Regions from separate parts of the Acidisoma sp. C75 genome, predicted to be linked through region 1. Evidence: predicted binding sites of a transcription regulator. Region 1 holds the regulator's gene; each other region holds the start of a gene.
The links. Region 1 encodes LexA, which represses DNA repair genes until DNA is damaged. Its sites were predicted from a motif close to TGTTCTANNTANGTTC; they were not measured.
Positions count from the first base shown of each region.

Region 2: a site for LexA is predicted at 4,357-4,372, ahead of ACYQ7X_RS16760 (putative DNA modification/repair radical SAM protein). Genes of this name have one in related genera too.
Region 3: a site for LexA is predicted at 1,634-1,649, ahead of uvrA (excinuclease ABC subunit UvrA). Genes of this name have one in related genera too.

Region 1 is NZ_BAAFHD010000004.1:121,191-126,999, forward strand. Features, by position in the region: gene ruvA (Holliday junction branch migration protein RuvA) at 1-16, opposite strand, end outside; gene ruvC (crossover junction endodeoxyribonuclease RuvC) at 13-528, opposite strand; gene ACYQ7X_RS06780 (YebC/PmpR family DNA-binding transcriptional regulator) at 562-1,314, opposite strand; gene lexA (transcriptional repressor LexA) at 1,498-2,274, opposite strand; gene der (ribosome biogenesis GTPase Der) at 2,533-3,930, opposite strand; gene ACYQ7X_RS06795 (MFS transporter) at 4,070-5,296, shown strand; gene ACYQ7X_RS06800 (hypothetical protein) at 5,436-5,809, shown strand, end outside.
Region 2 is NZ_BAAFHD010000015.1:12,066-17,874, forward strand. Features, by position in the region: gene ACYQ7X_RS16745 (cupin domain-containing protein) at 1-88, opposite strand, end outside; gene hisD (histidinol dehydrogenase) at 201-1,487, shown strand; gene ACYQ7X_RS16755 (UdgX family uracil-DNA binding protein) at 1,581-3,023, opposite strand; gene ACYQ7X_RS16760 (putative DNA modification/repair radical SAM protein) at 3,029-4,264, opposite strand; gene ACYQ7X_RS16765 (ATP-binding protein) at 4,444-5,809, opposite strand, start outside.
Region 3 is NZ_BAAFHD010000005.1:191,548-197,356, forward strand. Features, by position in the region: gene uvrA (excinuclease ABC subunit UvrA) at 1-1,577, opposite strand, end outside; gene ssb (single-stranded DNA-binding protein) at 1,803-2,324, shown strand; gene ACYQ7X_RS08845 (chloride channel protein) at 2,419-3,792, shown strand; gene ACYQ7X_RS08850 (mannose-1-phosphate guanylyltransferase/mannose-6-phosphate isomerase) at 3,799-5,262, opposite strand; gene ACYQ7X_RS08855 (MFS transporter) at 5,325-5,809, opposite strand, start outside.

The DNA.
Region 1 (5,809 bases):
GCAGGCTGCCGATCATCCCCGGCCTCCCATCACCGCCGCGGCACTCCAGGCGCGGCGGCTGGCGCGATGATGGGCGTGGCAGATGGCGACCGCCAGCGCATCCGCCGCATCCGCCCGCCGCAGCGTCGCCCCCGGCAGCAGGCGGCGCACCATGAGGCCGACCTGGGTCTTGTCCGCGCCGCCGGTGCCGACGACCGAGAGCTTGACCGTCTTGGCGCCATATTCAGCGACGACGAGGCCGGCCACGGCGGGTGCGAGCAGCGCCACCCCGCGCGCATAGCCGAGCTTGAGCGTCGCCGTCGCGTTCACATTGACATAAGTCTCCTCGACCGCCGCCTCCTGCGGCCCGTGCTCGGCGATGAGGGCGAGGAGGGCGGCGTGCAGCGCCCGCAGCCGCTCAGGCACCGAGGCTTCGCCATCGGTCGTCACCACCCCGTCCGCGATATGGCGCAGGCGGTTGCCATCGGCTTCCACCACGCCCCAGCCGGTGAAGCGAAGCCCGGGGTCGATGCCTAAGATGCGGATCAAGGGTCGGGCGACATCCTGCGCGGGGCTTGAGGATCAGGCGGAGAGTTTCTGCAGAACCGATTCGGGCAGGTCGAAGTTGGCATAGACATTCTGCACGTCGTCCGATTCGTCCAGCACTTCGAGCAGTTTGAGCACCGAGCTTGCCGCTTCTTCATCCAGCGGCACGGTGGTGCGCGGCCGCCAATCGAGCTTTGCGCTCTCCGCCCCGCCGAAGCGGGCTTCGAGCGCCTCCTGCATGGCGACGAGGCTTTCCGGCGCGCCGGTGACCTCGTGCCATTCCTCGCTGCTCTCGACATTGTCGGCCCCGGCCTCGATCCCGGCTTCGAGCATGGCATCGGCCGAGGCGGCGGCCGCCGGATAGCGGATGACGGCCAGACGCTCGAACATGAAGCTCACCGAATTGGTCTCGCCGAGCGCCCCGCCGTGCTTGTTGAAGGCGGCGCGAACCTCGGAGGCGGTGCGGTTGCGATTGTCGGTCAGCGCCTCGACGATGACGGCGACGCCGCTCGGCCCGTAGCCCTCGTAGCGGATCTCCTCGTAATCATCCCCGCCGCCGCCGGCCGCACTCGCCTTCTTGATGGCGCGATCGACAGTGTCTTTCGGCATGTTCTCCTTGCGTGCGGCGAGGATCGCCGCCCGCAGCCGCGGGTTGGAGGCGGGGTCCGGCAGGCCCTGGCGCGCCGAGACGGTGATTTCGCGGATGAGCTTGGCGAATTGCCGGGCGCGGCGGGCATCCTGCGCGCCCTTGCGGTGCATGATGTTCTTGAACTGGCTATGGCCGGCCATGGCGAGGCTCCGGAAGGCAGGTGATCTCGTTTCGTGCGATGGTGTCTCCGCCAAGCCGGGCCGCGGCGTCAAGCGCCGTTACACCGCGGCGCCGGGCAGGCGAGACAAGGCGCAACCCGGTTGATCGCGGCGGACCGGCCGGTTCAGACCTGTCCGCATGTCCAGACGATCGGGTCTCGCCCCTCAGTAACTCCGCATGAGGCCGACGAGCCGGCCCTGCACGCGCACCCGTTCGGCCGGGAAGATCCGGCTTTCATGGCGCGGATTGGCGGGCTCCAGCGCCACCGAATTGCCCCGGCGGCGGAGACGCTTGAGGGTCACTTCCGCGTCATCCACCAGGGCGACGACGATCTGCCCGCTCTCGGCCGTTTCGGAGCGGCGGATGATGACGGTATCGCCATCCCAGATGCCGGCGTCGATCATCGAATCGCCTGCGACTTCGAGGGCGTAATGCTCCCCCGGGCCGAGCATGGCGACCGGCACTTCCAGGAAGGTCGAGGTATCGCGCAGCGCCTCGATCGGCAGGCCGGCGGCGATGCGGCCGTAGAGCGGCAACTGCACCGCCGAGGCTTCGACGGCGGTGCGCAGGCCGGGCAGGCGCGAAGTGAAATCGCCTTGGATGACGCGGGGGGCAAAGCCGCTTTCCCGCCTGCCGGGGGCGGCTGGCAGCGCGGGCGGGCCCGCGGGTGCGGAGAGGGGCGCCGGCTCCGCGCTCAGCGGGACGAGCGCGATCGCGGCCGGCGCTTGGCCCGGCAGGCGCAGCACTTCGAGCGCGCGGGCCTGATGGTGGCGACGGCTGAGGAAGCCACGCTCCTCCAGCGCCGAGATGAGGCGGTGGATGCCGGATTTGGAGCGGAGGCTCAGCGCCTCCTTCATTTCATCGAAACTCGGCGAATAGCCCGTCGTTTTCAGGTGACGGTCGATGAACATGAGCAGTTCGTGCTGCTTGCGCGTCAACATGCGGAACCCCTCGGGCCATGACAGGCGATGCCCCTGCCGCGCTTGCGCCGAAGCCTCGGAACGAGAACGGAGCGCAGACCTTGCCCTACGCTTCCGTAATGTTCAGGGATCGGATCACGAACAAAGCAGAAACCATTGGCGTTCTAGGGGTTAGCTCCGCGCCGCGTCAAGCGCGGCGTGCGGCGACGAGCGTGGTGAAGCGCCGCAGGCACCAGCAGCAGCCGGCCGGGGCAACCCGGCCTCGGGCTGCGCGCCGCTTCAGTCCTTATCGTCGTACGGATTGACGGTGCCGCGGAAATCGAGCCGGATCGGCGTTCCCGGCAAGTGGAAGATTTCGCGCAACTCGTTGATAAGATAGCGGCGATAATCCTCCGGCGTCGCTTCCGCACGCGTGCCGAAGACGACGAAGGTGGGCGGCCGGGCGGTTGCCTGCGTGACGTAGCGCAGCTTGAGCCGGCGCCCCTGCACCGTCGGCGGCGGATGGCGGCTGACGGCATCCTCGAACCAGCGGTTGAGCGCCGAGGTCGTCACCCGCTTGTTCCAGGTCTCGTAAACCTGGCGCACGGCGGGGAAGAGGCGGCGGAGATTGGCGCCGGTCAGCGCGCTCATGGTGACGACGGGAATGCCCTTGAGCTGGGCGAGGCTGCGCTCCAGCCGATCGGAGACCGCCTTGCGGGTCGCGTCGCGATCTTCCACCGCATCCCACTTGTTGAGGACGACGACCATGGCCCGGCCTTCCCGCTCCACGAGGCGGGCAAGCTGGAGATCCTGATCGTGCATGCCGTCCACCGCATCGACGACGAGAACGACGACCTCGGCGAAGCGCATCGCCTGCAGGCTGGCGCCGGTGGACATGCGCTCGATCTCGTCCTGCACGCGCGCGCGGCGGCGCAGCCCCGCGGTATCCACGAGTTCGTAGGCCCAGCCCTCGCTATCGGTCATCCGTAGCGTGATCGCATCGCGGGTGATGCCGGGCTCGGGCCCCGTCAACATCCGCTCCTCGCCGAGCAACTGGTTGACGAGAGTGGATTTGCCGGCATTCGGCCGGCCGAGGATGACGAGGCGGAGCGGCTTGCGCGGTTTGCCATCGGCGCCGAGGGCGTCTGCCTCCGCGGCCTCGGCATCCGGATCCGCGGCCGTCCCATCCTCGCCCGGCGCCGGGGGCAGCGCCTCGGCGATCCCGCTCATCAGCGCGCTGATGCCCTCGCCATGCTCGGCCGAGACCAGCAGCGGCTCGCCCAAGCCGAGCGCATAGGCATCGAGCGCATTGTTGAAGCCGGCCCGCCCCTCAGTCTTGTTGGCGATGAGCAGCACTGGCCGGCCGAGCCGGCGGAGCCAGGTGCCGAAATGTTGATCGGGCGGCAGGATGCCGGCGCGGGCATCGACCACGAAGAGGATGAGGTCCGCCTGTTCGAGGATCGAGGCGGCGCCCGCCCGCATGCGGCCGGCGAGGCTCTCGGGCGGCGCTTCCTCCAGCCCCGCGGTATCGGCGAGGCGGATCTTGCGGCCGCCCACCGTGCAGGTGGCCTCCAGCCGGTCCCGCGTGAGGCCGGGCTGATCGGCGACCAGCGCCTGGCGCCGCCCGACGAGACGGTTGAACAAACTGCTTTTGCCGACATTCGGGCGGCCGGCGATCACGACAAGCGGGGTTTCCATGCGCTAGGGGCAATACTGCCGGAGGCCGCCCGCGGTTAAGAGAAATATGGGCATGCGTGCCCGGCGTCGGCCGAGCTTGGCCGCGCGGCCAGACGGGGCAGCCCGCAATCCGCTGATCATAAGCGAGAAAGGTAACGGCATGAGCACGACGACAGGCGCGCAACGCCCGGCAGCCCCGGCGGTCGGCGGCGAGGGGCTGGTGCTCGCGGTGCTGCTCGCGGTGAGCTTTTCCCATTTCCTCAACGACACGATGCAGTCCCTCCTGCCGGCGATCTACCCGAACCTCAAGACGGCCTTCCACCTCAACTTCGTGCAGATCGGGCTCATGACCTTCGTCTTTCAGGTCACCGCCTCGCTCTTGCAGCCGCTCGTCGGAATGGTGACGGATAAGCGCCCGCAGCCCTATTCCCTGCCCGTCGGCATGGGCTTCACCATGTGCGGCCTGGTGCTGCTTTCGCAGGCGGCGAGCTTTTCGATGCTGTTGGTATCGGCCGGCATGATCGGCATCGGCTCCTCGATCTTCCACCCGGAATCCTCGCGCGTCGCCCGCGCATCCTCGGGCGGGCGGCACGGGCTCGCGCAATCGGTCTTCCAGGTGGGTGGCAATGCCGGCACCGCGATCGGCCCGGTGCTCGCCGCCTTCATCGTGGTGCCGCACGGGCAGGGCAGCATCATCTGGTTCTCAGGGATCGCGCTGCTCGGCATGGTGGTGCTCGGCGGCGTCGGGCGCTGGTATCAGCAGCGCATGGCGAGCGCCCGGCGGCGGCCGCGGGCAGCCATGCATCCGCATGACGCGCTGCCCCGCGCGCGGCTCGTCATCACCATGGCGATCCTGGTGGCCCTGGTCTTCTCCAAGTTCTTCTACCTTGCCAGCATCTCCAGCTACTACACCTTCTACCTCATCCATCGGTTCGGGCTGCCGGTGCAGACGGCGCAGTTGCTGCTCTTCGTCTTTCTCGGCGCCGCGGCGCTCGGCACCGTCTTCGGCGGGCCGATCGGGGATCGGATCGGCCGCAAGCTCGTCATCTGGGTGTCGATCCTCGGCGTGCTGCCGTTCACACTTGCGTTACCTTATGTCGGGCTGACAACGACGGTGGTGCTCTCCTTCATCATCGGCTTCGTGCTCTCCTCCGCCATGCCGGCGATGATCGTCTATGCGCAGGAGCTGGTACCCGGCCGCGTGGGGTTGATTTCGGGCCTGTTCTTCGGCCTCGCTTTCGGCATGGGTGGGCTGGGGGCGGCGGCCATTGGCGTCATCGCAGATCATTTCGGAATAGTAACCACATACGAAATCTGCTCCTTTCTCCCGGTGATCGGCCTGCTTGCGATGTTTCTGCCGCATATCAAAACCCCGCGCCCTGGCTGAGGCGGCACGGGGCCGCGCTCCGCTGATCTTGAAGAGAAATAAGGGATCGGCGCTGAAAAGCGCCGCAAACTCGGGGTTGATTGCCATATGATTGAGTGCTCTCTCTTGTCGCCGGTGGTCAGCATAGGAGATGGATCATATGGCTCGTGAAACGGCTCTCACGCCCAAGGCGCGGCGGGGCAGCGGGGTGGCGGGCTCCGCTAAGGCGCCGGCAGCGGCCAAGCCGCGTGGTATGGCCAAGGGCAGCAGCAGTGGATCGCGCGCCCGGGTAGGGCGTAGCCTAACCCCGGCCGCCCCGGCCTTCAGCAAGGAAGAACTCAAGCTGCGGGTCGAGAAGCTCGAGCGGGCGAATGCCACGCTCCGCGTGAAGAACAAGGAATTGCGCGTGGCTTATGTGGAAGCGGCCGAGCAGCTCGATTCGCTCACGCTGCGCCTGCAGAGCATGGAACGGCGGGCGGAACGCCAGGCGCGGCAGGAAGAGGGCGGGCAAGCGCCGGGTGCGCGTGGCGGCCG
Region 2 (5,809 bases), on a different contig from region 1:
GCGAGACGCCGGAGCGCAAGGCGAGCTCGCGCAAGCCGAGGTGCCGGCGCTCGCGCATCTGGCGGATCTTATGGCCAACCTGCGGCATGGGTTCCTCCCTCGAAAATGGTGAGAATAATCTACGCCTGCCGCGCCGGCGATTGCACCCCCCGGCATTTCTTCTAGCCTTGGCGGCTCCAACCGCAGGTTCGAGGTGCGTCATGCTGCCATCCCCCCTCCCCGCTGGCGCACGCTACGTCAAGGCGCCGCACCCGGCGCCGGAAGCCGGACGCCAGGATATCGGCGCGACCGTTGCCAGCATCGTCGCAGCCGTCCGGGCCGAAGGCGACGCCGCGCTTCGCCGTTTCTCGGAGGAGTTCGACGGCCTCGCTCCGCCAGCCCTGGAGGTCTCACCGGCCGAGCGGGAGACGGCCCTTGCCAGCCTCGATCCCGCCACCCGCGCCGATACCGCCTTCGCCATCGCCAACGTGCGCGCCTTCGCGGAAGCCCAGCTCAAGACCATGCTGCCGCTCGACATCGAGCTGCATCCGGGCGTGCATCTCGGCCACCGCATCATCCCGATCGCGCGAATCGGCGCCTATGTGCCGGGCGGCCGCTACCCGCTGCTCTCAGCCCCGGTCATGACGATCGTGCCGGCGAAGGTCGCAGGCTGCCAGGAGGTCATCGCCTGCCTGCCGCCCACCGCCCATGCGGCGATGATCGCCGGCTGCCACATGGCGGGCGCCGATCGTATCTTCCGCGTCGGCGGCGCCCAGGCGATCGCCGCCATGGCCTTTGGCACCGAGAGCGTGCCGGCGGTAGATAAGATCGTCGGCCCAGGCAATGCCTTCGTCAACGAAGCCAAGCGCCAGGTTTTCGGCCCCGTGGGGATCGACCAGCTCGCCGGCCCGAGCGAGATTTTCATCGTGGCGGACGCGACCGGGGATGCGCGGATGATCGCGACCGATCTGCTCGCCCAGGCGGAGCATGACCCGCGCACCCGCGTCGGCCTCATCACCACCGAGGCGACGCTCGCCGAGGCCGTCGCCGCCGAGGTTCTGCGCCAGCTGCAGGATCTGCCGACCGCCGCGGTGGCGGGGGAGGCCTGGCAGCGCGCCGGCGAGATTGTGCTCTGCCCGGACGAAGCGACGATGCTCGCCTATGCCAATGCCGTCGCCGCCGAGCATCTTCAGGTGCATACCGCCGATCCGCAGGAGACGGCGCGGCATCTGAACAACTACGGCTCGCTCTTTCTTGGGCCGCTTGCCAGCGTCGTCTATTCCGACAAGTGCAGCGGCACCAACCATACGCTGCCGACGATGGGTGCGGCGCACTACACCGGCGGTCTCTGGGTCGGGTCCTATGTCAAGGTCTGCACGCATCAATGGATGACGGCGCAAGGGGTCGCCGCGGTCGGGCCGGCGGCGATCCGGCAGAGCGCGGCGGAAGGGCTCGAAGGCCATCGGCGCGCCGCCGCGCTGCGTCTGGAGCTGAACCGCCCCGGCTGAGGCGCGGAGGTCTCTGCCGCCCGACGGAGCGAAGGCGCTCGCCTGCCGAGAGATTCGCCGGGCCCAGCCCTCGGGCGCGGCAGATGGCAGCCGTTACGCTGGCTGGGCGAGCGCCGCGATCGCGCGGAGATCGTCCAGAAAGGCTGCCTCAGCCTCTTGCCGCGCGGCGGATTCCGGGATGCGCAGAAGATAGGAGGGATGGACGGTGATGAAGCCCGGCCAATCCTGGAAGCGCGCCGCCCCGCGGGCCCGCGAGACCGGCACGGACTTGCCGGTGAGCGCGAGTGCTGCGGTTGCCCCCAGCGCGACGATGAGGCCGGGGCGCACGAAGCCCAACTCTCGCATCAGCCACCATCGGTAATGCTTGACCTCGCCCGCCGTCGGCTTCTGGTGGATACGCCGCTTGCCTTGGCGGATGAATTTGAAGTGCTTGACCGCATTGGTGAGATAGCAGGCGCCGCGATCAATCCCGGCTTGCCGCATCGCCGCGTCCAGCACCTGGCCGGCCGGCCCCACGAAGGGACGGCCAGCGAGATCCTCCTGGTCGCCCGGCTGCTCGCCGACGAAGGCGATCGCGGCGCCAAGCGGCCCTTCGCCCAGCACCGCGCGCGTCGCTCCGGGCACGAGAGGCTCGGCGCTGGCGATGATGCGGTTGAGCGCTTCCAGGCTCTCCGGCTCTTGCCGGCTCATCGCCGCCACCGCCTTGATCGGCTCGCGCTTTGCGGGCATCGCCGCCTCCTGTTCGATCATCGCCCGCACCCGCGCCGGCGCCCCCTGGACGAGGCGCGCGATCTCCCGCGTTTCAGGCAGGTTGCGCCAGTATTTGATCGGCATTTCCTTGCGCATCTGCCCGGTATTCACCCGCGCCGGGTTGAAGGTGCTTTCGTAATAGGTGGCCCAGCCGGCCTCGAAATCATCCCCCTGCGGCGCGGCCGCCCGCGGCAGCGGCGGCCCGTGGCGCAGGCTCTCGCCATCCCAATGAAGAGCGCCCAGCGGGGTGAGGATGGACCAGGCCATGCCGCGGAAGCGGTGGACGAAGAACGCCGCCGTCTCTTCCAGGATGAAATGGTCCGGCTCGAACCAGGCGATATAGCGCTCCGACCCGTCCGGCGCGGCCAGCCTGCGGAAGCGCAGGAAGGCGTGCATCTTGTGCAGATCCCGCGCCACCGCCCGGCGCAGCAACTCCAGCCGGTGGATCAGCGGATCGCTCGGCACTTCGAGCAAGGCAGGCTCGCCATGCAGCAGGCGCCAGACGAGGCGGTAAAGCAAAGCGTAGCGCTCAGGATCGCGATGGCAGATCACCAGACGGATGAGATCGGCCGCCGCCCGCGGCAGGGTGAGCAGCGGAGGCGGCCGCGTCTCACGCGCGCTCGCGGCCTCGCTTTCGCTCCCGGCCGCCTGGCAGGCGAAAAGATCGCCGCTCTCCGCGCTCCCCCATTGCACGGCCTCGGGCGGCACCGCCGCGGCGATCAGCCCGCGCGCCGCCCTGCGGAAGCCGGCCACATCCGCGCCCGGGGCCAGCAGAATATGGCGCATGCCGCTCAAAAGAGGCTCATTTGCCCTGGCACTCCCCGCAGAGCGGCGGCGGGCGCGGGCACGAGATGGCGGCGGAGATCGGCGCGGTCGCTCTCGCGCACCGGCCGGTGATCGGCAGCGATCAGAAAGGGCAGAACGCGCTTCAGCCCGCGCGTCAGCCGCGCGACATCGTCGAGCCGCAGGCTCGTGTGCCGGCGGGCGGAGAGGATGCGATCGACCGCGCGATAGCCGAGGCCTGGCACCCGCAGCAGCATCTCGCGCGGCGCGTGATTGACATCGACCGGGAAGCGCTCGCGGTTCTTCAGCGCCCAGGCGAGCTTGGGGTCGATCTCAAGGTCCAGCATTCCATGCGCGCCGCCGGCCGCGATCTCTTCCACCGCGAAGCCGTAATAGCGCAGCAGCCAATCCGCCTGGTAGAGCCGGCTCTCCCGAATGAGCGGCGGCGGCTTGGCCGGCAGCACGGCACTGGCCTCCGGGATCGGGCTGAAGGCGGAATAGTAGACGCGTCGCAGAGCGTATCTGCCGTAGAGGCTCGCGCTGCGGCCAAGCAACGCCGCATCCGTGGTCTCGTCAGCGCCGACGATGATCTGCGTGCTCTGCCCGGCGGGAGAGAAGCGCCGGCGCTCCGCCCGCGCCTCGACAATACGTTCGTGCATCTGGCCGATCGCGCCCTCGATCCGCTCGGCGTGCTTTTCCGGGGCGAGACGCGAGAGGCTTTGTTGCGTCGGCAGTTCGATGTTGATGGAGAGCCGGTCCGCCCAGAGCCCGGCCTGTTCCAGAAGCCAGGGGCTGGCTTCGGGGATCGCCTTGAGATGAATGTAGCCAGCGAAGCCATGATCGCGCCGCAGCCCGCGCGCGACGAGCATGAGTTGCTCCATGGTGTAATCGGACGAGCGGATGATGCCCGACGAGAGGAACAGCCCCTCGATATAGTTGCGGCGGTAGAAGGCCAGCGTCAGGTCGATCACCTCCTGCGTCGTAAACCGCGCGCGCCGCACATTCGACGAGCGGCGATTGATGCAATAAGCGCAATCGAAGAGGCAGACATTGGTGAGCAGGATCTTCAGCAGCGAGATGCAGCGCCCGTCCGGCGTATAGGCGTGGCAGATGCCCGCCCCGGTGACGGAGCCGATCGCCCCGGCCCGCGCCACCCGCTTCGGCGCGCCCGATGAGGCGCAGGAAACATCGTATTTGGCGGCATCGGCGAGGATGCCGAGCTTGACCCGCAATGCCGGCTCCAAATCCTTCCTCCCACAGGCCTCGGCCCGATGCCTCTTCCCGCACGCCTCTTCGCTCAAGGCCGCCGGCGGGCGGCTGATGGCGTCGCCCCAGATGTTCTCTTTGTGTTCTGGTTTACCTCCCGTCAATACACAGGAGAGCGACCGCGACGCCGGCCGGCGGCGCGGCCACTCCGCCGCGCTCAGCCCCGCTCGATGATCTGCCGGATACGGCGGGCCAGCACCTCGCCGCTGAAGGGCTTGCTCTGCAGATGCATGCCGGGCTTCAACAGGCTCGGATTCAAGATCGCGTGCTCGGCATAGCCGGTGATGAAGAGCACCGGCAGATCGCTGCGCAGCATGCGCGCTTCCTCCGCCAGAACCCGCCCGTTAATCCGCCCCGGCAGGCCGACATCAGTGATCAGCAGGTCGATCGGCAGGTCCGACCGCAGCACCGCGAGCGCGGCGGTGCCTTCTGAGGCTTCGAGCGTCCTATAGCCGAGGTCGTTCAGCATCTCGGCGAGGAGCACGCGCACGCTGGCCTCATCATCCACCACCAAAACCGCCTCCCCGCGCCCGGCGCGCGGCGCCTCCCCGCCACGATCCGCATCCGGCGTCTCGGCCGCCGCCTCCATATGCGCTGGGAGAAAGATCGAGACGGCGGTACCTGCCCCAGGTGACGATGCAATCTTGACCTGCCCGCCCGACTGCTGGACGAAGCCGTAAACCATGGAGAGCCCAAGCCCGGTGCCGACGCCGAGCGGCTTGGTGGTGAAGAAGGGATCGAAAGCGCGTGAGAGCACTTCGGCCGTCATCCCGCTGCCCGTGTCGGACACCTTGAGTTCGATGTAGGCGCCCTGTTCCAGCATCAGATCCTCGGCGCGCTCAGGCCCGATCTGCGCCGCGGCGAGCTCGATCGTGATGTCGCCGCCCTGCGGCATCGCATCCCGCGCATTGATGCAGAGATTGAGGAGTGCGCTCTCCATTTGGCCTGGATCGATCAACACGCGGAGCGGCAGGCTCGTGGGCAGCGGACAGCGGATAGCGATGGCCGGGCCGACGCTCCGCTGGATCAGCTCGTTCATGCCGAGCACGAGTTCAACGAGATCGGTGGGTTTCGGGGCGAGGGTCTGCCGCCGCGAGAAGGCGAGCAGCCGATGGGTGAGCGAGGCTGCACGGCGGGACGCATCCTGCGCGGTGCTTACATAACGCTCGATTCCTTGCAGCCGGCCTTGGGCCAGCCGCGTCTGCAGAATTTCGAGCGCCGTGATGATCGCGGTGAGAAGATTGTTGAAATCGTGGGCGAGCCCGCCGGTCAGCTGCCCGACCGCCTCCATCTTCTGGCTCTGACGCAGAGCCTCCTCGATCCGCTCGCGCTGCTGCATCTGGTCCCGCAGCCGGGCATTGGCTTCGCCTAATTCTCTGACATGCGACTTGTGCTCCGTTAGATCGGTCATCACACCGCAGAAGAAAAGGCGGCCTTCGGGGTCCGGCATCGGGCTCAGCGACAACGAAACCGGCACCGCCGTACCGCTCGCCGTTTCGAGAGAGAGTTCGAGCCGGGTGCCC
Region 3 (5,809 bases), on a different contig from region 1:
GAGGGCTCGTCCAGCACATAGAGCACGCCGGTAAGGCCGGAGCCGATCTGGCTCGCCAGCCGGATGCGCTGGCTCTCGCCGCCCGATAGCGTGGTCGAGCCGCGCGAGAGGGTGAGGTAGTCGAGCCCGACATCCATGAGGAAGCGGAGGCGGTCGACGATCTCGCGCAGGATGCGCCGCGCGATTTCCTGCCGCTGCGGGGTGAGTTGGCTCTCGACGCCCTCGAACCAGGGCAGCGCATCGCGGATGGCAAGCTCGGAAGCCGCGGCGATGGTCGATCCCGCCACGCGCACCGCCAGCGCCTCCGGCTTGAGGCGCGCGCCATGGCAGACGACGCAGGGCTTCTCGGCCTGGTAGCGGGAAAGCTCCTCCCGCACCCAGGCGCTATCCGTCTCCTTCCAGCGGCGGGCGAGGTTCTTCAGCACCCCCTCGAAAGGCTTCGTCACCGCATAAGCGCGGACGCCGTCCTTATAGGTGATCTCCACCGGCTCATTGCCCGTGCCGTTGAGAATGGCCTCCTGCACCCGCGCCGGCAGCTCGCCCCAAGGTGTCGTCATCTTGACCTTGAAGTGGCGGGCGAGGCCCTGCAGCGTCTGGTCGTAATAGGGCGTCTGGCTATTCGCCCAGGGGCCGATGGCGCCGGCATTGAGCGGACGCCGCTCATCCGGCACGACAAGGGCAGGGTCGAAGAAGGTCTCGACGCCGAGGCCGTCGCAGGCAGGGCAGGCGCCGTGTGGCGAGTTGAAGCTGAACAGCCGCGGCTCGATCTCCTCGATCGTAAAGCCGCTGACCGGGCAGGCGAAGCGGGAGGAGAAGGTGATGCGGCCCGAGCCATCCGCCGGCGCGTCCGGCGGCTCGGCATAGGCGATGCCGTCGGCGAGGGCGATCGCGGTCTCGAAACTGTCGGCGAGACGCGGCTCGATCCCCGATCGGACGACGATGCGATCCACCACCGCCTCGATATCGTGCTTGAGCTTGCGGTTGAGGTTCGGCACCTCGCCGATCTCGTAGAGCGTGCCGTCCACCTTCACGCGGGTGAAGCCGCGGCGCTGCAGTTCGGCCAACTCCTTGCGGTATTCGCCCTTGCGGTCCCGCACCACGGGGGCGAGCAGCAGCAGGCGCGTGCCCTCCGGCATCGCCATCACCCGGTCCACCATCTGGCTCACCGTCTGCGCCTCGATCGGCAGGCCGGTCGCGGGCGAATAGGGGATGCCGGCGCGCGCCCAGAGCAGGCGCATATAGTCGTGGACTTCAGTAACGGTACCGACGGTCGAGCGTGGATTGCGGCTCGTCGTCTTCTGTTCGATCGAGATGGCGGGGGAGAGGCCCTCGATACTGTCCACATCCGGCTTGCCCATGAGTTCGAGGAACTGCCGGGCGTAGGAGGAGAGGCTTTCGACATAGCGGCGCTGGCCCTCGGCATAGATCGTGTCGAAGGCAAGCGAGGATTTGCCCGAGCCCGAGAGCCCGGTGATCACCACCAGGCTGTCGCGCGGGATCACCACATCGACGTTTTTGAGGTTGTGCTCGCGCGCGCCGCGCACGGTGATCGAGGCGCCGGAAGGTTTCTGTGCCACTCTCAGGACCAAATGCTCAAGGGGAGGATCGCTCGGGGAAGGAACTGCTCAGGATGTGTTCGTGACTTGTTCACGTATCGCACTTGCCGCACGGCGTCGAGCGCTGATGCCGTAGATGACCTTTTCGCGCTGCGGCGCAAGGTGCGGGTCGGCCGAGCGCTGGCTGCCGGCCAGGATCTGGTCTAGGCTTGGCGCTTTTCGATAAGTGCCGACGGAGACCGCAAGATGGCAGGCAGTGTGAACAAGGTGACCCTGGTGGGCAACCTCGGCAAAGACCCGGAGGTGCGCAACACCCAGTCCGGCATGAAGATCGTCAATCTGCGAATCGCGACCTCGGAAAGCTGGAACGACAAGGCGAGCGGGGAGCGCCAGGAGCGCACCGAGTGGCATAGCGTCGTCATCATGAACGACCGGCTGGCCGATATCGCCGAGCGCTATCTGCGCAAGGGCAGCAAGGTCTATCTGGAAGGCAAGCTGCAGACCCGTAAATGGACCGACCAATCCGGCGCCGACCGCTACACCACGGAAGTCATGCTCGGCCGCATCGGCGCCGAGATGGTGCTGCTCGACCGTGCCTCGGGCGAAGGCGCCGGCATGGGCGGCGGTGATCGCGGCTTCAGTGGCGGTGGCGGCGGGCGGGAACGGGCAGCGCCTGCGCGTGGCCCCGGCGGTGCGGGCGGCGGCGCGGGCGGCTGGGATAGCGGCCCCGGTCGCGGCGGCGATCTGGACGACGAAATTCCCTTCTGACCGGCCCACTCCCGGGTCATGCCAGGGCGGCAGGCGGCGGCGTTGACGCGGCGCGGCTGGCCGCGCTTGCTGCCGATCCCGCTTTGGTATTCGCATGAGACTTGATCGGCGCCTCCTCCGCTTCTGGCGACAACTGCCGCTGACCTCGCCGCGTCTCTGGGCGCGGCGCATCGCTTTCTGGGCGGGGGCGGTCATCGTCGCGCTGGTCGCCATCGGTTTCGCGCGGCTGGCGGACGGCGCGCAGACCCTCTTCGAGGCGGCGACCACGGGGCGCCCTTGGGCGGTGCTGGTCATTGCGCCGCTGGGCCTGGCACTCTCCGTCTATCTCACCCGCACGATCTTCCCGGGCGCGCAGGGCAGCGGCATCCCGCAAGTGATGGCGGCGCTGGAGATGACGGATTCGCGCCTCATCCAGAAGGCGCTGGGCCTGCGCATCGCGCTCGGGAAGCTCCTGCTCACCTTGCTCGGCCTCGCCTGCGGCGCCTCGATCGGGCGCGAGGGGCCGACGGTGCAGATCGGCGCCTCCATCATGCAGGCGCTCGGCCAGCTGCTGCGGCTGCCGCGGGCGGAAACGCAGCGCGGCCTCGTGCTCGCCGGCGGTGCCGCCGGGGTGGCGGCGGCCTTCAACACGCCCCTCGCCGGTATCGTCTTCGCGATTGAGGAACTCAGCCATAATTTCGAGAGCCGCACCAGCGGCATGGTGCTGACGGCCGTCATCCTCGGTGGTATCGCGACCTTGGCGCTCAGCGGGGATTATACCTATTTCGGCGTGACATCGGTGGGCCTGCCGCTCGGCAGCGGGTGGATGGCGGTGATCTTCTGCGGCGTCATCGGCGGCGCGCTGGGCGGCGGCTTCAGCCAGATCCTCATTCTGATGGCGCGCGGGCTGCCAGGGAAAGCGGGCCGCCTCGTCAAGACGCATCCCATCGCCTTCGCCGCCTTCTGCGGCCTGATGATCGCGCTGATCGGCCTCGTCTCCCACGGCGTGACCTATGGCACCGGCTATCTGCAGGCGCGCGCGCTGGTGGAGGGCGATGCGCGGCTGCCGGTTACCTTCTTCATTCTCAAATTCCTCGCCACCGTCTTTTCCTATCTGAGCGGCATCCCGGGCGGCATCTTCGCCCCCTCGCTCTCGGTCGGCGCCTCGCTTGGCAGCTGGCTTGCGCAGTTCTTCCCGCATAGCCCGGCGCGGGCCATCGTCCTGCTCGGCATGGTCGGCTATTTCGCGGGCGTGGTGCAGGCGCCGATCACCGCCTTCGTCATCGTGCTGGAGATGACGGCCAATCAGCAGATGACGATCCCGATCATGGCGACCGCGATGCTGGGCTTCGCAACCTCCCGCCTCGTTTGCCGGCGGCCGCTCTATGGCAGTCTGGCGCGGCGCTTCCTCAGGGATACGCTGGCCGCCAGCCGCGCCGCCGCGGGAGAGATCGCGACGGTCTCGGTGACGAGGCCCGGGGCGGATTAACCTGCTTCAGCTCCGCCCGTAGGTATCCTGGAAGCGGACGATATCATCCTCCCCGAGATAGGAGCCGGACTGCACCTCGATCAGCGTCAGCGGGATTCGCCCGGGGTTGTAGAGGCGGTGCTTGCAGCCGAGCGGCAGGTAAATGCTCTCATTCTCCCGGACCAGGAGTTCGTCCTCGTCGCGCGTCACGATCGCGGTGCCTTCCACCACCACCCAATGCTCGGCGCGGTGGTAGTGGCTTTGCAGCGAGAGCTTCTCGCCCGGCTTGACCACGATGCGCTTCACCTGGAAGCGCTCGCCCAGGATAAGCACCTCGTAATGCCCCCAGGGGCGGTAGCAGATATTGTGGTTGGCGGCTTCCGGCCGACCGGCGGCGCGCAGCCGCTCCACGATCTTCTTCACATCCTGCGAACGATCCCGATGCGCCGCGAGGACGGCATCCTCCGTCACCACCAGCACCACATCCTCGAGGCCGAGGACAGTCGCCAGGATCCCGTCGCTCCGCACGTAGCAGTTGCGCGCATCCTCCAGCACGGTATCGCCGATCGCGACATTGCCGGCGGCATCCTTCTCGCCGAGATCCCAAAGCGCGTTCCAGCTGCCGACATCGGACCAGGCGAAATCCACCGGCACCACAGCGGCGCGGGTGGTGCGCTCGGCCACCGCGTAATCGAGGCTGATATTGGGGCAGGCCACGAATTCCTCGCGCCCGAGGCGGATGAAATCGAGATCGGTGGTGCGGGCATCCACCGCGCCCCGCGCGGCTCTCAGCACCTCCGGCGCATGTGCCTGCAATTCTTCCAGGAGCGTCGCCACGGTAAAGACGAAGATGCCGGAATTCCACAGGCAGCGGCCACTTGCAATAAGCGCGGCAGCAAGCTCCGCATCCGGCTTTTCGATGAAGCGGGTGAGGAGATGAGCCTCCGGCGCCTCGGCCAGCGGGGCGCCCATCTCGATATAACCGAAGCCGGTCTCCGGCCGGGTCGGCCGCATGCCGAGCGTCACCACCCGGCCGCTTTGCGCCACGCGCGCCGCCGTGAGCAGCGCGCGGCGGAGCGCCGCCGCATCCGGGATCGCGGCATCGGCCGCCATCATGCAGATCACCGCCTGCGGATCCTCCTCGGCGAGGACGAGGGCCGCCGCCGTGATGGCAGGCGCGCTGTTGCGGCCCACGGGTTCGAGCAGGATGCGCGCGCCGCCGATGCCGGCATCGCGCAGCTGCTCGGCGACGATGAAGCGATGCGCCTCGTTACAGACGACGAGAGGCGGGGCGAACTTACCCCCGAAAGTGCGGCGCGCGGTATCGGCGATCAGCGGCTGATCGGAGGCGAGCGGCCAGAACTGCTTCGGGAAGCTTTCGCGCGACACCGGCCAGAGCCGCGTGCCCGAGCCGCCCGAGAGGATGACGGGCACGATCGTCGGCGCAGCAGCCGCCGGGCGGGCGAGGTCGGCGGTGATATCGGGGCTCATCATCCAGGCTTCCTTGGTCTGCATCGGGCCTTGCTCACACCTAAAAGCAGTCAGGCAGAAGATCAAATGCGCTTGCCATGGCCGCTCACCTCCGCCCCCGCATGGCGCGGCAGCGCCAGGAAATCCGCAATGCCGGCGAGGCAGAGGAGGCCGATGCCGAAGAACGCGAAGTGAAACACCGCCACCCGGTCGAGCCCGCCGCCGAGTGCCGCGGCGCCGAGGCGGAGCAGCACCGCGCCGACGGCGACGCCGAGGCCGAAGGTCACCTGCTGGGCGAGGTTGAAGAGGGTATTGGCCGAGGTCATCCGCTCGGGCGGGATCTCGGCAAAGGCGAGGGTGTTGAGCGCGGTGAACTGCGTCGAGCGTGTCATGCCGCTCGCCAGCAGCAGGGGGAGCAGGAGCCAGCCGGGGCTCGCCGCCGTCAGCAGGCCGGAGAGCAGCATGGTCAGCGCCAGCAGCCCACCATTGACGATGAGGACGGGGCGGAAGCCGAAGCGCCGCATGATCGGCGTGGTGAAGGGCTTGATGCCGAGATTGCCGGCGAAGA